3 regions of the Mesobacillus sp. S13 genome follow, and region 1 is predicted to be linked to each of the others. Evidence: a T-box and tRNA genes for the amino acid it is inferred to sense, from the RefSeq annotation. Region 1 holds a T-box; the other regions hold tRNA genes.
What was found. The T-box of region 1 lies ahead of serS (serine--tRNA ligase). A T-box ahead of a tRNA ligase gene usually reads a tRNA of that ligase, here a tRNA-Ser.
Positions count from the first base shown of each region.

Region 2: it encodes a tRNA-Ser, which carries the amino acid that the T-box ahead of serS (serine--tRNA ligase) is inferred to sense. The anticodon was not compared.
Region 3: it encodes a tRNA-Ser, which carries the amino acid that the T-box ahead of serS (serine--tRNA ligase) is inferred to sense. The anticodon was not compared.

Region 1 is NZ_CP084622.1:16,710-24,423, forward strand. It holds gene LGO15_RS00070 (YaaC family protein) at 1-835, opposite strand, end outside; gene guaB (IMP dehydrogenase) at 947-2,413, shown strand; gene LGO15_RS00080 (serine hydrolase) at 2,749-4,053, shown strand; gene pdxS (pyridoxal 5'-phosphate synthase lyase subunit PdxS) at 4,204-5,085, shown strand; gene pdxT (pyridoxal 5'-phosphate synthase glutaminase subunit PdxT) at 5,097-5,687, shown strand; T-box leader at 5,742-5,960, shown strand; gene serS (serine--tRNA ligase) at 6,025-7,305, shown strand; gene LGO15_RS00100 (hypothetical protein) at 7,438-7,650, opposite strand.
Region 2 is NZ_CP084622.1:3,756,616-3,764,329, forward strand. It holds gene LGO15_RS19150 (glucose-1-phosphate adenylyltransferase) at 1-1,084, opposite strand, end outside; gene glgB (1,4-alpha-glucan branching protein GlgB) at 1,002-2,960, opposite strand; tRNA gene LGO15_RS19160 (tRNA-Glu) at 4,096-4,167, opposite strand; tRNA gene LGO15_RS19165 (tRNA-Ser) at 4,171-4,261, opposite strand; tRNA gene LGO15_RS19170 (tRNA-Asn) at 4,269-4,343, opposite strand; tRNA gene LGO15_RS19175 (tRNA-Ile) at 4,357-4,430, opposite strand; tRNA gene LGO15_RS19180 (tRNA-Gly) at 4,434-4,507, opposite strand; tRNA gene LGO15_RS19185 (tRNA-His) at 4,520-4,592, opposite strand; tRNA gene LGO15_RS19190 (tRNA-Phe) at 4,632-4,704, opposite strand; tRNA gene LGO15_RS19195 (tRNA-Asp) at 4,851-4,926, opposite strand; tRNA gene LGO15_RS19200 (tRNA-Met) at 4,930-5,003, opposite strand; tRNA gene LGO15_RS19205 (tRNA-Ser) at 5,022-5,114, opposite strand; tRNA gene LGO15_RS19210 (tRNA-Ile) at 5,134-5,210, opposite strand; tRNA gene LGO15_RS19215 (tRNA-Met) at 5,250-5,326, opposite strand; tRNA gene LGO15_RS19220 (tRNA-Ala) at 5,348-5,423, opposite strand; tRNA gene LGO15_RS19225 (tRNA-Pro) at 5,441-5,517, opposite strand; tRNA gene LGO15_RS19230 (tRNA-Arg) at 5,535-5,611, opposite strand; tRNA gene LGO15_RS19235 (tRNA-Leu) at 5,637-5,725, opposite strand; tRNA gene LGO15_RS19240 (tRNA-Gly) at 5,736-5,810, opposite strand; tRNA gene LGO15_RS19245 (tRNA-Leu) at 5,833-5,917, opposite strand; tRNA gene LGO15_RS19250 (tRNA-Lys) at 5,936-6,011, opposite strand; tRNA gene LGO15_RS19255 (tRNA-Thr) at 6,022-6,094, opposite strand; tRNA gene LGO15_RS19260 (tRNA-Val) at 6,110-6,185, opposite strand; rRNA gene rrf (5S ribosomal RNA) at 6,197-6,312, opposite strand; rRNA gene LGO15_RS19270 (23S ribosomal RNA) at 6,460-7,714, opposite strand, start outside.
Region 3 is NZ_CP084622.1:235,535-243,248, forward strand. It holds gene LGO15_RS01290 (Tex family protein) at 1-1,014, shown strand, start outside; gene cmpA (cortex morphogenetic protein CmpA) at 1,046-1,165, opposite strand; gene LGO15_RS01300 (SprT family protein) at 1,261-1,734, shown strand; tRNA gene LGO15_RS01305 (tRNA-Asn) at 2,000-2,074, shown strand; tRNA gene LGO15_RS01310 (tRNA-Ser) at 2,091-2,181, shown strand; tRNA gene LGO15_RS01315 (tRNA-Glu) at 2,196-2,270, shown strand; tRNA gene LGO15_RS01320 (tRNA-Asp) at 2,296-2,371, shown strand; tRNA gene LGO15_RS01325 (tRNA-Gln) at 2,379-2,453, shown strand; tRNA gene LGO15_RS01330 (tRNA-Lys) at 2,460-2,535, shown strand; tRNA gene LGO15_RS01335 (tRNA-Leu) at 2,605-2,689, shown strand; tRNA gene LGO15_RS01340 (tRNA-Leu) at 2,748-2,833, shown strand; tRNA gene LGO15_RS01345 (tRNA-Arg) at 2,897-2,973, shown strand; tRNA gene LGO15_RS01350 (tRNA-Pro) at 2,991-3,067, shown strand; tRNA gene LGO15_RS01355 (tRNA-Gly) at 3,089-3,162, shown strand; rRNA gene LGO15_RS01360 (16S ribosomal RNA) at 3,281-4,830, shown strand; rRNA gene LGO15_RS01365 (23S ribosomal RNA) at 5,038-7,714, shown strand, end outside.

The DNA.
Region 1 (7,714 bases):
CACTCCACCATTCTGTTTCATAACGGGCGATCATTCCAAGATTGTATAACAATAGATAGTGCAGCAGCAGTTCTGGGAATAGAAATAGGTCACTTTTTTTCAAAGGGAATACGTAATGCTGTTCTTCTAGATTGTACTTTATGGGTTCAGTTATACCCTTCAGGTTCGCTTGAAATTCGATTACGCTAGAATCGTCTATAAATGTAACCGGAGCAGCGAATTTCGTTTGAAAGAATTCTTTAAAGCGATTCTCTGTCATATGGAAATGGTCAATGATTGATTTAGGCATAGCAAAACCAGAATCGGCAGCTGTGACGATTTCAAAATTTTGTTTTCCTCTCAAGTCAGAATAAATGCCGGACAATTCTGGAATCAGCTCCATCACATCTCCCATTGTGGCTTTTTCACCTTCCAATTGTTTCATGTGGAACATCTTTTCTGCCATTAGGGAGAACAATCCATTCTTTTGGAATTTCACTTCATCTTCTGTGAAGCTGTATTGTTGTTTTTTCCTTTTCCTTGTAGAGACACCATGCGCTAGCACAGATGTGGTTTCAGGGTAATCAGGTTCAACTGTCAGGATGCATGCTTTTATAAGATGGACAAGTCCATAAAAGAGCAGGATAGGCTGGATAGCCAGCGGAGATTTTTCTGCCTGTTCATAGTAAAGCTTCCCATGTTCGAGATAATACATAAAGGGATAACAGTTTTCGAAGCTTTTCATGTCAGGCTGTTCGATGTTGATTTTTCGATAGCATTTTTTTAAGTAGGCTTGTGCATACTCTGCTGAAAAGAAGAGAGTATAGCTGTTCCATTCTTTATAAGGCTTAGACACATGAAAAACCTCCAAGTTATTTGAAAAGTCTAACAAATAATAACCTTCTTGACAGTATTTTAACCAATTGATAACCTACAAATAATATTTTCTTAAAGGGGGTCATTTACTATGTGGGAAAGTAAATTTGCAAAAGAAGGATTAACGTTTGATGATGTGCTGTTGGTGCCTGCCAAATCCGAGGTATTGCCAAAGGATGTGAGCTTGAAGGTCAATCTGACTGAGACTCTGAAATTGAATATACCAATCATCAGTGCCGGCATGGATACTGTAACAGAATCTGAACTAGCCATTTCGATTGCTAGACAGGGCGGCCTTGGGGTCATACATAAAAACATGTCGATTGAGCAGCAGGCAGACCAGGTCGATAAAGTAAAGCGTTCTGAAAGTGGAGTCATAACGGATCCATTCTTTCTAACTCCTGAGCATCAAGTATTTGATGCTGAACATTTGATGGGTAAATACCGAATTTCAGGTGTCCCAATCGTCAACAATGAAGAAGAACAGAAGCTTGTTGGAATCATCACCAACCGTGATATGCGTTTTATCCAGGATTACTCCATTAAAATTGAAAATGTCATGACGAAGACTGAACTGGTGACAGCTTCAGTGGGAACGACTCTTGAAGAAGCAGAGAAGATCCTTCAGCGCCATAAGATTGAAAAACTCCCACTAGTAAATGACGAAGGCGTATTGAAAGGGCTCATCACCATCAAAGATATTGAAAAAGTGATTGAGTTTCCGAACTCTTCGAAGGATTCACAAGGCCGCTTGTTGTGCGGTGCAGCAGTTGGTGTAACAGGCGATACGATGAAACGTGTTGAATTGCTTGTGAAATCTCATGTAGATGTGATTGTTGTCGATACCGCTCATGGTCACTCAAAGGGTGTTATTGATACGGTAAGGCAGATCCGTGAAAGCTATCCGGAATTGAATATCATTGCTGGAAATGTCGCTACAGCAGAAGCGACAAGAGACTTAATAGAAGCAGGTGCTGATATCGTTAAGGTTGGCATCGGACCAGGTTCAATTTGTACAACGAGGGTTGTGGCAGGTGTTGGTGTTCCGCAAATTACTGCAGTGTATGATTGTGCGACAGAAGCTCGAAAGCACGGCAAGGCAATCATTGCGGACGGCGGAATCAAATATTCAGGAGATATTGTTAAGGCACTTGCAGCTGGCGGCCATGCTGTTATGCTCGGAAGTTTGCTTGCGGGTGTCAGTGAAAGTCCGGGAGAAACTGAAATCTATCAAGGAAGACGCTTCAAAGTATATCGCGGAATGGGATCTGTTGGAGCGATGGAAAAGGGATCTAAAGATCGTTACTTCCAAGAAGACAATAAGAAGTTCGTTCCAGAGGGTATAGAAGGCCGGATTCCGTATAAAGGGCCGCTTACAGATACAATCTATCAACTTGTTGGCGGCATTCGTTCAGGCATGGGATACTGCGGAACAGCTAATCTCGAGGAATTAAGGGAGAATGCCCAATTCATTAAGATGACTGGAGCAGGTTTAAGGGAAAGTCACCCGCATGACGTCCAGATCACGAAGGAAGCACCGAATTACTCCATGAGCTGATTTTATAGTTAAATATAGAAGGAACTACGACTTTTTACCTGTATGCCAGTCGTTTTTTCCTGATTTTACATTAGACAGAGTGACTATTCTCTGTCTATTTTTTTCATTTTTTTTATGTTAAACTATACGGGTGTGATTTTTTGAGCATAAAAAATATGTAAGTTTTATAGATTATTTAGGTTATTTTCGTGAAAGTTGCTGCTTGCACGACACAGGCTTTCCTTGCCAGTAAGCTGCAAGGGCGTGTCTGAAAGTATCAATTAATGCGAAACAGCCATTACATTGAAAAATTTGGAGGGAAAGTCGTCTTGAATCGTAAACAGAAACAGCTATCAATGTTCTTTGCAGCATTCATCTTAACGATCACCACTATGTTTTCCGGATTCTCACCGAAGGCAGAAGCAGCAGAGGGACAATTAGGTATCGATGCTGAAGCTGCTATGCTGATTGATGCAGATACTGGAAGAGTATTATACGAGAAAAATTCTGATGTCGTCCTTGGCGTAGCATCCATGTCTAAAATGATGACAGAATATATGGTCCTGGAAGCAGTAAAAGAAGGAAAGCTAAAATGGGACCAAAAAGTAAAAATCAATGAATATGTTCATAAGCTGTCTGCTGCACCAGGCCTATCCAATGTAGGATTAACCCAGGGTGAAGACTATACAGTTAAAGAATTATATGAAGCGATGGCGATCCATTCTGGTAATGCAGCAACCGTCGCTCTAGCAGAGGTTCTTTCTGGAACAGAGAAGAACCATGTGGAAAAAATGAATAAAAAAGCTGCTGAACTAGGATTGAAGGATTACAAATTCGTGAACTCTTCAGGCTTGAACAATAGGGACCTATTAGGACAACATCCTGCTGGCGGTCCTGAGGAAGAGAATGTGATGTCAGCACGTTCCCTGGCTAGGCTTGCCTACCTTCTTCTGAAGGATTATCCAGAGGTACTGGATACAGCAAGTGTGCCGGCATTGAAGTTCCGTGACGGACGTGAATACAAGAACTTTAATTGGATGCTTCCAGGTCTTATCTACCAATATGATGGTGTAGACGGTTTGAAAACAGGTTCGACTGATTTTGCAGGCTATGGTTTTACTGCGACTGCTATGAAAAATGGCCAAAGATTCATTTCTGTAATCATGAAGGCAGACTCCAAGGATAGCCGTTTTTCTGAAACGCGCAAAATCCTCGACTTTGCTTTCAGTAATTTTACAGAAGAAGAGCTTGTGAAAAAGAATCACCAGATTAAAGGCAAGAAAACCCTTCCTGTAACAAAAGGAAAGGAAGACAGTGTTAAGATTCAATCTAAAAAAGCCATTACGATGACAATCAGGAATGGTGAAAAGGAACAATATGAACCGGTACTTGTACTGGATAAAAAGAAGCTGAATGAAAATGGCGAACTGACTGCTCCAATCAAGAAAGGCGAACAAGTTGGCTATATGACTGTTAAGTCCAAGAAGGATGAAAACATCAGCTTTTTAACAGAAGAAGGACAAAAGCAAGTTCAGGTACCAGTTGTCGCTGCTGAAAGTGTCGAAAAGGCAAACTGGTTCGTGCTGATGATGCGCGGAATCGGCGGTTTCTTCGGAGATTTGTTCGGTGGAGTAGCTGATACAGTCAAGGGCTGGTTTTAAATAATGTTTGGTTTCCTGTCTTGACAGGAAACCTTTTTTATTGTTTATTTTCAATAGGGATAACTGAATTCCGACTAAAAAAGTCTGATTTTCCAGTTATTTGCAAGTGCTTACATAGTAATCCTTTAAAAGGGACAAGGGGGAAAAGGAATGAAGACAGGTACTGATCGTGTTAAACGTGGTATGGCAGAAATGCAAAAGGGCGGCGTCATTATGGATGTTGTCAATGCCGAGCAGGCTAAGATTGCTGAAGAAGCTGGTGCAGTGGCCGTAATGGCACTGGAACGTGTTCCTTCAGATATACGTGCTGCGGGCGGTGTAGCAAGAATGGCTGACCCTAGGATCGTTGAAGAGGTAATGGGTGCTGTCACAATTCCCGTTATGGCAAAAGCACGAATTGGCCACATCGTAGAAGCGCGCGTGCTCGAAGCGATGGGCGTTGATTATATCGATGAAAGTGAAGTTCTGACTCCAGCGGATGAAGAATTTCACCTGAATAAAAGAGATTATACAGTTCCTTTCGTGTGCGGATGCCGTGACCTTGGCGAGGCAGCGAGAAGAATCGGAGAAGGAGCCTCCATGCTTCGTACAAAGGGAGAGCCGGGCACTGGCAACATCGTAGAAGCTGTCCGTCATATCCGCAAGGTTAATGCCCAGGTGCGCAAGGTCGTCGCAATGGACATGGAAGAACTAATGACAGAAGCTAAGCTTCTAGGAGCACCATATGAGCTTCTGCTTGAAATCAAGCAGCTTGGACGCCTTCCTGTCGTGAATTTTGCAGCAGGTGGTGTCGCTACACCAGCAGACGCGGCATTGATGATGCAGCTTGGTGCTGACGGAGTATTCGTGGGCTCCGGTATCTTCAAATCTGATAATCCAGCGAAGTTTGCAAAAGCAATCGTCGAAGCGACTACTCACTATCAGGATTACGAACTGATTGCGAACATTTCGAAAGGCCTCGGCATTCCGATGAAGGGCATGGAGATTTCATCATTGGCACCTGAAGCCCGCATGCAGGATCGCGGCTGGTAAGGGGAATGTCTATGGTGAAAATTGGAGTACTTGGCCTTCAGGGTGCCGTACGGGAGCATATATGGGCAATTGAGGCATCCGGGGCAGAAGGTATTGTCATTAAGCGTCCTGAACAGCTCGCTGAAGTGGATGGACTGATTATCCCTGGGGGAGAAAGCACCACAATCCGCCGCCTGATTGATAAATACAGTTTTATGGAAGAATTGAAGAAGTTTGCCGCGGATGGCAAGGCGATGTTTGGGACTTGTGCCGGCCTGATTCTGCTTGCGAATGATTTGGTTGGCTACGATGCGCCGCATCTCGGTGTCATGGATGTAAAGGTTGAACGAAATTCATTCGGACGCCAGCGCGAAAGCTTTGAAGCTGACATTGCTATTTCAGGAGTTGCTGAAAGTTTCTCGGCTGTGTTTATCAGGGCACCTCATATTGTAGAAGCAGGAGAGAATGTCGAAGTGCTGGCGAAGCATAATGACCGGATTGTTGCAGCGCGTGATGGGCAGTTCCTCGGCTGTTCCTTCCATCCAGAGTTGACAGATGATTATCGACTCATGAGCTACTTTGTGAAAATGGTCGAGGAGACTAAGAGTGAAAATTTTGCATAAACTGCTTGCATGGTGAACATAATTGTAGTAAATTATGAATTAAAATTCGATAGTAAAAAAGCGATGAGAGGGAATAGTAGCTTGTATCCATTCCAAAGAGAACCGGTGGTTGGTGTGAACCGGTGTCTGGAGCAAATGAATCCGCCCTCGAGCAGAGTATGGAACGCCAGGAATGGCCAGTAAATACTTTCGGTAAAAACCGTTATTTTATGAGTGGAAAGCATTTTTTGCTTTCAACTAGGGTGGCAACGCGGGTTAACTCTCGTCCCTTTTTGGGGACGGGAGTTTTTTATTTTATCCAGGGCTTTTTACTGTATATCAAAAGGAGGAAATCGCAGTGTTAGACGTAAAGTATTTAAGAGCGAATTTTGAAGATGTAAAACAGAAGCTGCAGCACCGTGGCGAAGACATGACTGATTTCGGCAAGTTTGAGGACCTGGATGTGAAGCGCAGGGAATTGATCCTTGAGGCTGAACAGCTGAAGAGCAGAAGGAATGAAGTGTCCCAGCAAGTTGCGCAGCTGAAGCGCGAAAAGCAGGATGCAGACCACTTGATCGCTGAAATGCGGGAGGTAGGCGACAAAATCAAAGTTTTGGATGACCAGCTTCGTGAAGTAGAAGAAGAGCTAGAAAACCTGATGCTGAGCATTCCGAATATCCCACATGAAAGCGTGCCGATTGGTGAAACGGAAGACGATAATGTGGAAGTTCGCAAATGGGGCGAAATCCGTGATTTTGAATTCGAAGCGAAGCCGCATTGGGATGTTGCAGACCATTTGAAAATCCTTGATTTTGAGCGTGCTGGTAAGGTAACCGGCAGCCGCTTTGTTTTTTACAAAGGCTTGGGAGCACGTCTTGAGCGCGCATTGATCAGCTTCATGCTTGATCTTCATGTTGATGAGCATGGCTACAAGGAAGTCCTTCCTCCGTACATGGTCAATCGTGCAAGCATGACTGGGACAGGACAACTTCCTAAGTTTGAGGAGGATGCATTCCGAATTGAGAGTGAAGATTACTTCTTGATTCCGACTGCGGAAGTACCTGTTACGAATATGCACCGTGATGAAATCCTGACTGCAGACGAGCTTCCGATCAATTATGCAGCATACAGCGCATGTTTCCGTTCTGAGGCGGGGTCTGCGGGACGCGATACGCGCGGTTTGATCCGCCAGCACCAGTTCAACAAAGTAGAATTAGTGAAGTTCGTGAAGCCTGAAGATTCTTATGAGGAGCTTGAAAGACTGACTGGACATGCTGAGAAAGTGCTTCAGCTATTAGGTCTGCCATACCGAGTGTTGAGCATGTGCTCTGCAGACCTCGGCTTCACAGCTGCGAAGAAATATGACATTGAAGTCTGGATCCCAAGTTATGGCACTTTCAGAGAAATCTCTTCTTGCAGTAACTTTGAAGGCTTCCAGGCAAGACGTGCGAACATTCGTTTCCGCCGCGAAGCAAAGGCAAAGCCAGAGCATGTGCATACACTGAACGGATCTGGCCTTGCGATCGGCCGTACGGTTGCCGCCATTCTCGAGAACTACCAGCAGGCTGACGGAAGTGTCATCATTCCAGAGGTATTGCGTCCGTACATGGGCAATAGGGAAGTAATTGCTCCCGAATAAGTGTCATTTATAAGCGGTTTAAATTTTGATTAGTGTCTAGCTCCAACGCCTAGCTCCTCGAGTCGCTTGTCTAGCTGCGGCTCCTAACTCCTCGAGACGTTTCGGTCCTGCCAATGAAGTCAAAGAGCGACTTCACTGGCAGGCCCTCCAACGCTTGTCGGAGTTGGGCAGTCGCCTCCGCTTTTCGAATTGTCCAGTGTCGCCTCCTAGAAACTCCGAAACTTCAACTCCGCCCGCAGAAGCAAAAAACGCTTCTTTGTCGGAGTCTCCAGTTTCTGCGTTTCTGGGCAGTTGGCTATACTTTTCGATTTCGGTCCTGCCAATGAAGTCAAAGAACGACTTCACTGGTCGGCCCTCCAGCGCTTGTCGGAGCTGATCAATGCGTTTCCGCTGTTCTTTTCGGACAGGA
Region 2 (7,714 bases), 1.1 Mb from region 1:
CTGGCTTGATGATTGTTCCATCCGGGACGTAGACTCCAGGAGAGACAATCGCCTTTTCAATCACACAGTTGTGTCCAATAACCGCATCCGGCATAATCACCGTTTCCTTCACTACCGCTCCCTTTTTCACGGTAACCCCTTGGAACACGACGGTTCTGGAAACCTCCCCTTCAATCTTGCAGCCTTCATTGACCAGGGATTCAGATACTTCTCCTGCTGGGCAAATATATTGAGGCGGCTGGTTTGGGTTGACAGAATAAATCCGCCAAGAATGATCAAACAGGTTCAGTTCGCAATCTTTATCCAGTAAGTCCATATTGGCTTCCCAAAGACTTTGTATAGTTCCTACATCCTTCCAGTAGCCTTTAAAAGGATAGGCAAATAACTTCCTATTTTCTTCAATCAGCAGCGGAATGATATCTTTGCCAAAATCATGGCTTGATTCGGGGTTTTGGTCATCCCTTATCAGATATTCCCTTAATACGCTCCATTTAAAAATATAAATCCCCATCGAAGCGAGATTATTTTTCGCTGCATCCGGTTTTTCTTCAAATTCGGTGATTCTAAGGTCAGAATCTGTATTCATGATGCCAAATCGGTTCGTCTCTTCCCATGGTACTTCAATGACCGAAATCGTCACATCGGCACCTTTTTCAATATGATGTTCCAGCATCAATTCATAATTCATTTTATAAATATGGTCACCAGAGAGAATCAAAACATATTCCGGATCATACTGATCAAGATAATTCAGGTTCTGGAAAATCGCGCTTGCCGTGCCAGAATACCATTTCACTTCGGAACTTTCAGCATAAGGCGGCAGCACAGTCACACCGCCATCCTTCCTGTCGAGATCCCATGCGCTTCCAATGCCAATATAAGAATTGAGCAGGAGCGGCTGGTACTGCGTCAATACACCCACTGTATGGATTCCAGAGTTTGTGCAATTGCTTAATGGAAAATCGATGATCCGGTATTTGCCGCCAAAAGGGACAGCAGGTTTAGCGAGATTCTTTGTCAGTGAGTGCAGACGGCTTCCTTTTCCTCCTGCCAACAGCATTGCCACGCATTTCTTCTTTTGCATGATTGTTTCTCCCCTTTCTTTTGATAACAGGACGTAAAACTGAGATTCCGAATGGAGAAATACTCATCTCTATAGAATATGGCCTTCCATGAAAGGCTATTTCTTCCGCTTTTAAAACTTTTTTATTTATAACGCCTGAACCGCCAAAGTCTGTAGCATCACTGTTCAGAATTTCCCGATACTCACCATTCTTTGGGACACCAATTCGATAGTCGCTATATGTTTTTTCAGTAAAATTGCAAACAATGACCAGAAGTTCTTCAGGATTCCTTCCTTTCCGGATAAATGAAAAAATTGACTGATCCCTGTTATCCGCATCGATCCAATCGAATCCTTCATAGCTCTGGTCGACCTCATACAGAGGCTTTGACCTTTTATACAATTTGATTAGTTCCTTATTGTAAAGGTCCATCTTTTCATGCATTTCATAATCGAGGAGATTCCAGTCAAGCTGTTCCTTGTCTTTCCATTCCGAAAACTGTCCAAATTCGGTCCCCATGAATGTCAGCTTCTTGCCGGGATGCGCAACCATGAAGCCAAGTAAAAGCCTGAGCTGAGCAAACTTTTGCCAGTAATCTCCCGGCATCTTGTCAAGAAGCGATTTCTTCCCGTGAACAACCTCATCATGTGAAAACGGCAGGACAAAGTTCTCTGAGAAAGCATAAAGCAGCGAGAAGGTAACCTTCTCATGTATATGCTTCCTGTTATGGGATTCTTCCTCCATATACTTCAAAGTGTCATTCATCCAGCCCATATTCCACTTGTATGTAAATCCAAGACCGCCATACTCGACAGGCCCTGTCACCTGAGGCCAGTCAGTCGAATCTTCCGCAATCATCATTGCTCCTGGTTCATACTCCTTGACTGCTTTGTTGAGCTTTTTTAAAAAATCTACTCCAAACTGGTTCGCTGCCTGGATTGAGTTAGGCCAATAAATGATATTGGCCACCGCATCCACCCTAAAGCCATCAATATGATATTTTTCTAGCCAGAAAAGTGCACTAGAAATCAGGAAACTCTGGACCTCATTTTTACCTAGGTCGAAATTAGCGGTTCCCCAAACATGGTTCTCCCGATCATTCTCTCGCTGATATTCATACACATAGCTGCCATCAAATTGATACAGCCCGTGAGCATCCTTGCAAAAATGACCCGGAATCCAATCCAGGATGACCCCAATGCCGTTTTGGTGGCACTTATCAACGAAGTACATGAAATCATGAGGTGCTCCATATCGGCTCGTAACCGAAAAATAACCAGTAGATTGATAGCCCCAGGAGATGTCGAGCGGATGCTCAGTTAGAGGCAATAATTCTATATGTGTGTATCCGTGAGAAAGAATATATGGAATCAACTCATCAACAAGCTCACGATATGTAAGGAACTTTCCATCCTCATGCTTCTTCCAAGAACCCACATGCAGTTCATAGATGAACATCGGCTCACCGAGTGTGCTCCTCTTTTCACGTTTTTGCAGCCATTTCTGATCATTCCATTTGTAGCCATCCAATGAGTAGACAATAGATGCTGTATTCGGCCTTACTTCCGAAAAAAATGCATAAGGGTCAGATTTGAGCAACCGCTCACCCGACGCAGTCACAATCTCATATTTATAAATGGCACCAGTCAGATCTCCTTCGAGAGAGAGCTGCCAGACCCCCTCCTGATTGACTTTATGAAACTCATATCCGTCTGCAACCCAATGATTAAAATCGCCCGCAAGCCTCACGTGCATCGCCTTCGGAGCCCACACACAAAATCGAGTATATGTTCCAGTTTCCGTTTTCATGACATGTGCTCCAAATAAATTGTGACTCTGGAACAGATTCCCTTCATGAAACAGATGCAATTCAAACTCTGTAGGATTGATCACCATTGCCGTCCACCTGCCTTTGTAAAAACTAAAAAACTGCCTATTTCAGTAGTATTCTAGTTACCAGAAGGAATTCCTTGTAAACATTTTTTTAATATTTCGACAATAACACTCAAGAATACGCTCCATTCGACAAACACACATAAATGACAGCGCTTCAATGTACTAAATCTTCCAATTACGCGAATTTTGGAGAACGAAAGTTAAAAATGAATAATGATTCATTAGAAAGATTTGTTGAATTTATTAGGTTTGATAGAGGGAACAGGAGAAAAAATGTTATTGATTGATAACGTTTTCATATTATTGAGGAAGTGACTATAGTTGTTTGAGTTGTTTGAGTTGTTTGAGTTGTTTGAGTTGTTTGAGTTGTTTGAGGTTGTAACTAATATGGATCTAGCAGTACAGATTGGGGCATGGATAGCTAGGTGGATCATTTGATTGGATGTTAAGATATGCTTATTGTATGGCTTGATTCTCGCTTCTTCAGCCATTAGACAAATCACTTTCAATGCTTTATATATGTTACGAGTTCTTCCCTTTCTATCCTGGACCGGGCACTTATCTCTTTATGTTACCGGTTTTGACCATGGACCTCCTAACCGGGCATATATCTACTCTTTATGTTACCGGTCTTGACCCTGGACCTTATAACCGGGCACATATCTCTTCTTTATGTTACCGGTTTTGACCATGGACCTCCTAACCGGGCACATATCTCTTCTTTATGTTACCGGTTTTGACCATGGACCTCCTAACCGGGCACATATCTCTTCTTTATGTTACCGGTTTTGGCCGTGGACCTTATAACCGGGCACATATCTCTTCTTTATGTTACCGGTTTTGACCGTGGACCTTATAACCGGGCACATATCTCTTCTTTATGTTACCGGTTTTGACCGTGGACCTCATCACCAGGCACATATCTCTTCTGTTTGTTACTAATTTTTGCTTATACCTCTGAACGGGCAATGATATACTAGTTCCTTCTTGAATATTTTACCTTCTTTTTAGTCTAGGCTGCTTGATGTATTGATCAAATAGCCATTTAAAAGTACCTTTGAATCAATTACCTGGCTTCCTAGATTATATGGACATAAAAAAAAGCTGTTAGCAAATTTGCTAACAGCTTTCCTTATGACCCCTACGGGATTCGAACCCGTGTTACCGCCGTGAAAGGGCGGTGTCTTAACCGCTTGACCAAGGGGCCTTATGGCGGAGAAGGAGGGATTTGAACCCTCGCGCCGGTTACCCGACCTACACCCTTAGCAGGGGCGCCTCTTCAGCCTCTTGAGTACTTCCCCATAAAAATGGCTCCGCAGGTAGGATTCGAACCTACGACCGCTCGGTTAACAGCCGAGTGCTCTACCACTGAGCTACTGCGGAATAATATAAAAAATGGGCCTAAGTGGACTCGAACCACCGACCTCACGCTTATCAGGCGTGCGCTCTAACCAGCTGAGCTATAGGCCCTTATGGAGCGGGTGAAGAGAATCGAACTCTCATCATCAGCTTGGAAGGCTGAGGTTTTACCACTAAACTACACCCGCATATAAAAAAGGGGCGACTGATGGGAATCGAACCCACGAATGTCGGAACCACAATCCGATGCGTTAACCACTTCGCCACAATCGCCATATCTATAATTGTATATCCATTTTAAATTAAATAAGGTGGCTCAGGACGGAATCGAACCGCCGACACAAGGATTTTCAGTCCTTTGCTCTACCGACTGAGCTACTGAGCCACTATAATATTGCATCTCAAACTTTTACTTATTTAGGGCCTTTGCTCGAATGACATTCGGTCTTTCTCGCAGATTGCCGCAGAAGCTTATTCAGGAAGTGAGCAATCTGCTCTACCGACTGAACTACTAAGCAAAAAAAATAAAAATGGCGGTCCCGACCGGGATCGAACCGGCGATCTCCTGCGTGACAGGCAGGCATGTTAACCGCTACACCACGGGACCAGATTGCGGGGGCAGGATTTGAACCTGCGACCTTCGGGTTATGAGCCCGACGAGCTACCGGACTGCTCCACCCCGCGACGATATTAATTAAATTATGGAGGAGGTAGAGGGATTCGAACCCCCGCGCGGTGTTACCCGCCTGTCGGTTTTCAAGACCGATCCCTTCAGCCAGACTTGGGTATACCTCCGTATGAAAATCAAGTAAAATGGTGGACCTTGTAGGACTCGAACCTACGACCGGACGGTTATGAGCCGTCTGCTCTAACCAGCTGAGCTAAAGGTCCAGGATATCCTAGATTGAATAGGTTCAACCAGATTAAAATTGGTAGCGGCGGAGGGGATCGAACCCCCGACCTTACGGGTATGAACCGTACGCTCTAGCCAGCTGAGCTACACCGCCAAATTATTATTGTAAGTTATATGGTGGAGCCTAGCGGGATCGAACCGCTGACCTCCTGCGTGCAAGGCAGGCGCTCTCCCAGCTGAGCTAAGGCCCCATATAATATAAGTAGCATGGTCGGGAAGACAGGATTCGAACCTGCGACCCCTTGGTCCCAAACCAAGTGCTCTACCAAGCTGAGCTACTCCCCGATAAAGAGAAAATATAATGGCGCGCCCGAAAGGAGTCGAACCCATAACCTTCTGATCCGTAGTCAGACGCTCTATCCAATTGAGCTACGGGCGCATATTTAGTACATTAGCTAACTTGGTGGTGCCGAGGACCGGAATCGAACCGGTACGGTAGTCACCTACCGCAGGATTTTAAGTCCTGTGCGTCTGCCAGTTCCGCCACCCCGGCTAAGGAACTATGGAGCGGAAGACGGGATTCGAACCCGCGACCCCAACCTTGGCAAGGTTGTATTCTACCACTGAACTACTTCCGCATTATTTTTTTAAAAAAAGAAATGGTGCGGGTGAAGGGAGTCGAACCCCCACGCCTTGCGGCGCCAGATCCTAAGTCTGGTGCGTCTGCCAATTCCGCCACACCCGCATACTATTTCAAGAAAAATGGTGAGCCATGAAGGACTCGAACCTTCGACCCTCTGATTAAAAGTCAGATGCTCTACCGACTGAGCTAATGGCTCGTACAAAAGGTGCCGGCAAGAGGACTTGAACCCCCAACCTACTGATTACAAGTCAGTTGCTCTACCAATTGAGCTACACCGGCATGGTGAGTAAATAATGGTGGAGGATGACGGGATCGAACCGCCGACCCTCTGCTTGTAAGGCAGATGCTCTCCCAGCTGAGCTAATCCTCCATTTTGAAACTGCCCGGCGACGTCCTACTCTCACAGGGGGAAACCCCCAACTACCATCGGCGCTGAGAAGCTTAACTTCCGTGTTCGGTATGGGAACGGGTGTGACCTTCTCGCTATCGTCACCAGACATTTTTTTGAAGACAATATCTATTATACTGTCTTTTATACATTTTGCAAGAGAAATTTTAAAAAGTTTTTCACTTAATGAAAAGCTTTTATTCCCTCAAAACTAGATAATGTGTAAGAAGAATTTCAAGAAGAACGAATGATCAATTTGGTTAAGTCCTCGAACGATTAGTATCAGTCAGCTCCACACGTCACCGCGCTTCCACCTCTGACCTATCAACCTGATCATCTTTCAGGGTTCTTACTAGCTTGCGCTATGGGAAATCTCATCTTGAGGGGGGCTTCATGCTTAGATGCTTTCAGCACTTATCCCGTCCGCACATAGCTACCCAGCGATGCCTTTGGCAAGACAACTGGTACACCAGCGGTGCGTCCATCCCGGTCCTCTCGTACTAAGGACAGCTCCTCTCAAATTTCCTGCGCCCACGACGGATAGGGACCGAACTGTCTCACGACGTTCTGAACCCAGCTCGCGTACCGCTTTAATGGGCGAACAGCCCAACCCTTGGGACCGACTACAGCCCCAGGATGCGATGAGCCGACATCGAGGTGCCAAACCTCCCCGTCGATGTGGACTCTTGGGGGAGATAAGCCTGTTATCCCCGGGGTAGCTTTTATCCGTTGAGCGATGGCCCTTCCATGCGGAACCACCGGATCACTAAGCCCGACTTTCGTCCCTGCTCGACTTGTAGGTCTCGCAGTCAAGCTCCCTTGTGCCTTTACACTCTGCGAATGATTTCCAACCATTCTGAGGGAACCTTTGGGCGCCTCCGTTACTCTTTAGGAGGCGACCGCCCCAGTCAAACTGCCCACCTGACACTGTCTCCCGCCCCGATCAGGGGCGTGGGTTAGAATTTCAATACAGCCAGGGTAGTATCCCACCGACGCCTCCACCGAAGCTGGCGCTCCGGTTTCTCAGGCTCCTACCTATCCTGTACAAGCTGTACCAAAATTCAATATCAGGCTACAGTAAAGCTCCACGGGGTCTTTCCGTCCTGTCGCGGGTAACCTGCATCTTCACAGGTACTATAATTTCACCGAGTCTCTCGTTGAGACAGTGCCCAGATCGTTACGCCTTTCGTGCGGGTCGGAACTTACCCGACAAGGAATTTCGCTACCTTAGGACCGTTATAGTTACGGCCGCCGTTTACTGGGGCTTCGATTCAGAGCTTCGCGTGAGCTAACCCCTCCTCTTAACCTTCCAGCACCGGGCAGGCGTCAGCCCCTATACTTCGCCTTGCGGCTTCGCAGAGACCTGTGTTTTTGCTAAACAGTCGCCTGGGCCTATTCACTGCGGCTCATCCGGGCTATTCACCCAAATGAGCACCCCTTCTCCCGAAGTTACGGGGTCATTTTGCCGAGTTCCTTAACGAGAGTTCTCTCGCTCACCTTAGGATTCTCTC
Region 3 (7,714 bases), 220 kb from region 1:
TCCAGGGAAACGGAACAATTCGTGTCGGATATACTGAAAGAAATGGATAAGGAGATTTACTATCTCATTGTCAATGAAGCGGGTGCCAGTGTCTATTCCGCGTCAGACCTTGCTCGTGAAGAATTTCCTAATTACCAGGTTGAAGAGCGAAGCGCGGTTTCAATTGCCCGACGATTGCAGGACCCACTTGCTGAACTTGTTAAAATCGACCCGAAATCCGTCGGTGTTGGCCAGTATCAGCATGATGTCAGCCAGAAAAAGCTATCTGAATCTCTGACATTCGTTGTTGAGACAGCAGTTAACCAGGTAGGAGTCAATGTAAATACAGCTTCATCTTCTTTATTGCAGTATGTATCTGGCCTTTCCAAAACAGTAGCCAATAACATCGTGAAGAAACGTGAGGAAGAAGGAAAGTTTACTAGCAGGACGCAGCTGAAAAAAATTCCGCGACTTGGAGCCAAAACCTATGAACAGGCAATTGGATTCCTGCGTGTAATTGATGGAAAGGAACCTCTAGATCGAACGGGCATCCACCCGGAAAGTTACGGTGAGGTAAAACAATTACTCGAGAGCCTTGGCTTTAAATCTAAGGATTTAGGGACTCCAGCCTTAAAGGATGCTCTCGCAAAAATCAACATCGACCAAACAGCAGATGAATTAGGAATCGGCAAACTTACACTGAAAGATATTATAGATGCACTTGTAAGACCTGAACGGGACCCGCGTGATGAGCTTCCAGCACCGCTATTGAAAAAGGATGTATTGAAGCTTGAGGATCTGAAAACAGGAATGGAACTTCAAGGTACTGTACGAAATGTGGTAGACTTCGGAGCCTTCGTTGATATCGGGGTAAAACAAGATGGGCTTGTCCATATCTCGAAGCTAAGCAACCGATTCGTAAAACACCCCCTTGATATTGTCTCCGTCGGGGACGTCGTTACTGTTTGGGTGGATAGTGTCGACCAGAAGAAAGGTCGAGTCGCTTTGACAATGCTGAAGCCTGACCAGGCATAATACAAAAGACTGCAGGAGACCCTGCAGTCTTTTAATCATTTGACCCATGTTTCTTTCTATAAAAGTACCAACATTGGTTTAGAAGTTTGATTTGATATCTGTTTTTCTCATAGAAGGCTCGTTTCATTTGATTTTGAAACCAGACAGGCATAGAGCAATACCTCCTTAAGATAATACGTTAAAAGGTAACATTAATATATGCTATAATAGGTTGTCATGTTTCTTTAAAAGGCAGGCGTTTTGCAGATGACTGATCAAGAATTACACGATCTTGTCGTGTTGATTTCCAAGGAATACTTCCAGAAACCATTCCGGCATAAAGCATTCTTCAACCCCAGACTCCGGACAACCGGCGGACGATACATGCTAAGCAGCCACAATATCGAAATTAATAAAAAGTATTTTGAGCAGCTGGGTGAAGCTGAACTCATTGGGATTATCAAACATGAGCTATGCCATTACCACCTTCATATAGAAGGAAAAGGATACAAGCATCGCGATAAAGACTTTAGAGATTTGTTGAAAAAGGTAGATGCCCCGAGATTTTGTTCAGTGCTTCCGGAAGAAAAGAAAAGAAGGGTGAAACAGAAATTCATTTATTATCAGTGCAGCGAATGTAAGTTGATCTATCGCCGCAAAAGATCTATCAATACCTCGAAATATGTGTGTGGAAAATGCCGAGGAAAGCTGATAAAAGTAAAAGAAATGACTGTAGAATAAGGCTTTGTAGGCTTCTAAAAAAGAAATGAAAAACTTATTTAAAACACCCTTGACTTTTAGTGGGCACCTCCCTATAATAGTAAGAGTCGATAAGACAACGGCACAAAAAAATAAAGTTATTCCGCAGTAGCTCAGTGGTAGAGCAACGAGCGATATCATCTCCGATTTTACTGCGAGTTGTACTCATCGAGCCGCTTCTTGGATAAGCGTCCTGAGATGAGGACAGTCGGCTAAGGGTAACTTTTGAAAGAACAAATACTATTTTTCCGCAGTAGCTCAGTGGTAGAGCACTCGGCTGTTAACCGAGCGGTCGTAGGTTCGAATCCTACCTGCGGAGCCATTAATTTTAAAGGTATGGGGAAGTACTCAAGAGGCTGAAGAGGCGCCCCTGCTAAGGGTGTAGGTCGGGTAACCGGCGCGAGGGTTCAAATCCCTCCTTCTCCGCCAGAACCTTTTAATATGGCCCCTTGGTCAAGCGGTTAAGACACCGCCCTTTCACGGCGGTAACACGGGTTCGAATCCCGTAGGGGTCACCATTTTAAAACATATGATATTTCCTCTGGTCCCGTGGTGTAGCGGTTAACATGCCTGCCTGTCACGCAGGAGATCGCCGGTTCGATCCCGGTCGGGACCGCCATTTTTATTGGGCTATAGCCAAGCGGTAAGGCAACGGACTTTGACTCCGTCATGCGTTGGTTCGAATCCAGCTAGCCCAGCCATTTTTTGAGCCATTAGCTCAGTCGGTAGAGCATCTGACTTTTAATCAGAGGGTCGAAGGTTCGAGTCCTTCATGGCTCACCATGATATTTTCGCACTAGCGAAATAATCTTCCTTAATTCGCTCCAGCGAAAAAAGGAACAATGTGAATATGCGGGTGTGGCGGAATTGGCAGACGCACCAGACTTAGGATCTGGCGCCGCAAGGCGTGGGGGTTCGACTCCCTTCACCCGCACCATTAATTACCTGTTGATTAATGTGCTTGAATCAGTTAAGATTTAAACCTGTCATGTTATGCGGTCGTGGCGGAATGGCAGACGCGCTAGGTTGAGGGCCTAGTGGGGGCAACCCCGTGGAGGTTCAAGTCCTCTCGGCCGCACCAAAAAAGTTATTGACATCCTTTATCGGGTGTGATAATATATAAAAGTTGCTATCAATACTATATGCGCCCGTAGCTCAATTGGATAGAGCGTCTGACTACGGATCAGAAGGTTATGGGTTCGACTCCTTTCGGGCGCGCCATTATTTTTCTTCAATAACGGGGAGTAGCTCAGCTTGGTAGAGCACTTGGTTTGGGACCAAGGGGTCGCAGGTTCGAATCCTGTCTTCCCGACCATTCAGCAATTCAACTTTATATGCGGGTGTAGTTTAGTGGTAAAACCTCAGCCTTCCAAGCTGATGATGAGAGTTCGATTCTCTTCACCCGCTCCAATTTCATTGCTCTTTGAAAACTAAACAAACAAGCGTCAACAAACAATAAATTATCATGGCTTCTATTATAGAAGAACATGAGCCAACGTTTTAACTTTATGAGCTAACTCATAACTCTTTCTTGGAGAGTTTGATCCTGGCTCAGGACGAACGCTGGCGGCGTGCCTAATACATGCAAGTCGAGCGGATCTTCATTAGCTTGCTTTTGAAGATCAGCGGCGGACGGGTGAGTAACACGTGGGCAACCTGCCTGTAAGACTGGGATAACTTCGGGAAACCGGAGCTAATACCGGATAATCCTTTCCCTCACATGAGGGAAAGCTGAAAGACGGTTTCGGCTGTCACTTACAGATGGGCCCGCGGCGCATTAGCTAGTTGGTGAGGTAACGGCTCACCAAGGCAACGATGCGTAGCCGACCTGAGAGGGTGATCGGCCACACTGGGACTGAGACACGGCCCAGACTCCTACGGGAGGCAGCAGTAGGGAATCTTCCGCAATGGACGAAAGTCTGACGGAGCAACGCCGCGTGAGCGATGAAGGCCTTCGGGTCGTAAAGCTCTGTTGTCAGGGAAGAACAAGTACCGGAGTAACTGCCGGTACCTTGACGGTACCTGACCAGAAAGCCACGGCTAACTACGTGCCAGCAGCCGCGGTAATACGTAGGTGGCAAGCGTTGTCCGGAATTATTGGGCGTAAAGCGCGCGCAGGCGGTTCCTTAAGTCTGATGTGAAAGCCCCCGGCTCAACCGGGGAGGGTCATTGGAAACTGGGGAACTTGAGTGCAGAAGAGGAGAGCGGAATTCCACGTGTAGCGGTGAAATGCGTAGAGATGTGGAGGAACACCAGTGGCGAAGGCGGCTCTCTGGTCTGTAACTGACGCTGAGGCGCGAAAGCGTGGGGAGCGAACAGGATTAGATACCCTGGTAGTCCACGCCGTAAACGATGAGTGCTAAGTGTTAGAGGGTTTCCGCCCTTTAGTGCTGCAGCAAACGCATTAAGCACTCCGCCTGGGGAGTACGGCCGCAAGGCTGAAACTCAAAGGAATTGACGGGGGCCCGCACAAGCGGTGGAGCATGTGGTTTAATTCGAAGCAACGCGAAGAACCTTACCAGGTCTTGACATCCTCTGACAACCCTAGAGATAGGGCGTTCCCCTTCGGGGGACAGAGTGACAGGTGGTGCATGGTTGTCGTCAGCTCGTGTCGTGAGATGTTGGGTTAAGTCCCGCAACGAGCGCAACCCTTGATCTTAGTTGCCAGCATTCAGTTGGGCACTCTAAGGTGACTGCCGGTGACAAACCGGAGGAAGGTGGGGATGACGTCAAATCATCATGCCCCTTATGACCTGGGCTACACACGTGCTACAATGGATGGAACAAAGGGCTGCAAAACCGCGAGGTCGAGCCAATCCCATAAATCCATTCTCAGTTCGGATTGCAGGCTGCAACTCGCCTGCATGAAGCCGGAATCGCTAGTAATCGCGGATCAGCATGCCGCGGTGAATACGTTCCCGGGCCTTGTACACACCGCCCGTCACACCACGAGAGTTTGTAACACCCGAAGTCGGTGGGGTAACCTTTTGGAGCCAGCCGCCTAAGGTGGGACAGATGATTGGGGTGAAGTCGTAACAAGGTAGCCGTATCGGAAGGTGCGGCTGGATCACCTCCTTTCTAAGGATATTGCCGTAATGGCAATCGGAATGCGAACCTTCTGGTTCGTACTGTTGACTAGCTTGTTTGTTTAGTTTTGAGGGAGCAATTCTCTCAAAGCTTTTTTGTTCCTTGAAAACTAGATAATCGTAAGTAAGAAGAACCAAGAAAAACCGAGTGATCGCCATTTTAGTTTTCTCTCTATTCAATTAGAGAAATGACCTTTTAGGTTAAGTTAGAAAGGGCGCACGGTGGATGCCTTGGCACTAGGAGCCGATGAAGGACGGGACTAACACCGATATGCTTCGGGGAGCTGTAAGTAAGCTTTGATCCGGAGATTTCCGAATGGGGAAACCCACTGTTCGTAATGGAACAGTATCTTTACCTGAATACATAGGGTATTGAAGGCAGACCCGGGGAACTGAAACATCTAAGTACCCGGAGGAAGAGAAAGCAAACGCGATTCCCTGAGTAGCGGCGAGCGAAACGGGACATAGCCCAAACCAAGAGGCTTGCCTCTTGGGGTTGTAGGACACTCTACATGGAGTTACAAAGGAACGGGGTAGATGAAGTGGTCTGGAAAGGCCCGTCAGAGAAGGTAAAAACCCTGTAGTTGAAACTTCGTTCCCTCCTGAGTGGATCCTGAGTACGGCGGGACACGAGAAATCCCGTCGGAAGCTGGGAGGACCATCTCCCAAGGCTAAATACTCCCTAGTGACCGATAGTGAACCAGTACCGTGAGGGAAAGGTGAAAAGCACCCCGGAAGGGGAGTGAAAGAGATCCTGAAACCGTGTGCCTACAAGTAGTCAGAGCCCGTTCATGGGTGATGGCGTGCCTTTTGTAGAATGAACCGGCGAGTTACGATTACATGCAAGGTTAAGTTGAGAAGACGGAGCCGCAGCGAAAGCGAGTCTGAATAGGGCGAATGAGTATGTGGTCGTAGACCCGAAACCAGGTGATCTACCCATGTCCAGGGTGAAGGTTGGGTAACACCAACTGGAGGCCCGAACCCACGCACGTTGAAAAGTGCGGGGATGAGGTGTGGGTAGCGGAGAAATTCCAATCGAACTTGGAGATAGCTGGTTCTCTCCGAAATAGCTTTAGGGCTAGCCTCACGTTGTAAGAGTCTTGGAGGTAGAGCACTGTTTGGACTAGGGGCCCTCATCGGGTTACCGAATTCAGACAAACTCCGAATGCCAAAGACTTATCCGTGGGAGTCAGACTGCGAGTGATAAGATCCGTAGTCAAAAGGGAAACAGCCCAGACCACCAGCTAAGGTCCCAAAGTATACGTTAAGTGGAAAAGGATGTGGAGTTGCTTAGACAACCAGGATGTTGGCTTAGAAGCAGCCACCATTTAAAGAGTGCGTAATAGCTCACTGGTCGAGTGACTCTGCGCCGAAAATGTACCGGGGCTAAACGTATCACCGAAGCTGTGGATTGACATCTTAGATGTCAGTGGTAGGAGAGCGTTCTAAGGGCGTTGAAGTCAGACCGTAAGGACTGGTGGAGCGCTTAGAAGTGAGAATGCCGGTATGAGTAGCGAAAGATGGGTGAGAATCCCATCCACCGAATGCCTAAGGTTTCCTGAGGAAGGCTCGTCCTCTCAGGGTTAGTCGGGACCTAAGCCGAGGCCGAAAGGCGTAGGCGATGGACAACAGGTTGATATTCCTGTACCACCTCTTTATCGTTTGAGCGACGGGGGGACGCAGGAGGATAGGGTAAGCGCGCTGTTGGATATGCGCGTCTAAGCAGTTAGGCTGCAAGTGAGGCAAATCCCGCTTGCGTGAAGGCTGAGCTGTGACAGCGAGGGAAATATAGTACCGAAGTTCCTGATTCCACACTGCCAAGAAAAGCCTCTAGCGAGATAAAAGGTGCCCGTACCGCAAACCGACACAGGTAGGCGAGGAGAGAATCCTAAGGTGAGCGAGAGAACTCTCGTTAAGGAACTCGGCAAAATGACCCCGTAACTTCGGGAGAAGGGGTGCTCATTTGGGTGAATAGCCCGGATGAGCCGCAGTGAATAGGCCCAGGCGACTGTTTAGCAAAAACACAGGTCTCTGCGAAGCCGCAAGGCGAAGTATAGGGGCTGACGCCTGCCCGGTGCTGGAAGGTTAAGAGGAGGGGTTAGCTCACGCGAAGCTCTGAATCGAAGCCCCAGTAAACGGCGGCCGTAACTATAACGGTCCTAAGGTAGCGAAATTCCTTGTCGGGTAAGTTCCGACCCGCACGAAAGGCGTAACGATCTGGGCACTGTCTCAACGAGAGACTCGGTGAAATTATAGTACCTGTGAAGATGCAGGTTACCCGCGACAGGACGGAAAGACCCCGTGGAGCTTTACTGTAGCCTGATATTGAATTTTGGTACAGCTTGTACAGGATAGGTAGGAGCCTGAGAAACCGGAGCGCCAGCTTCGGTGGAGGCGTCGGTGGGATACTACCCTGGCTGTATTGAAATTCTAACCCACGCCCCTGATCGGGGCGGGAGACAGTGTCAGGTGGGCAGTTTGACTGGGGCGGTCGCCTCCTAAAGAGTAACGGAGGCGCCCAAAGGTTCCCTCAGAATGGTTGGAAATCATTCGCAGAGTGTAAAGGCACAAGGGAGCTTGACTGCGAGACCTACAAGTCGAGCAGGGACGAAAGTCGGGCTTAGTGATCCGGTGGTTCCGCATGGAAGGGCCATCGCTCAACGGATAAAAGCTACCCCGGGGATAACAGGCTTATCTCCCCCAAGAGTCCACATCGACGGGGAGGTTTGGCACCTCGATGTCGGCTCATCGCATCCTGGGGCTGTAGTCGGTCCCAAGGGTTGGGCTGTTCGCCCATTAAAGCGGTACGCGAGCTGGGTTCAGAACGTCGTGAGACAGTTCGGTCCCTATCCGTCGTGGGCGCAGGAAATTTGAGA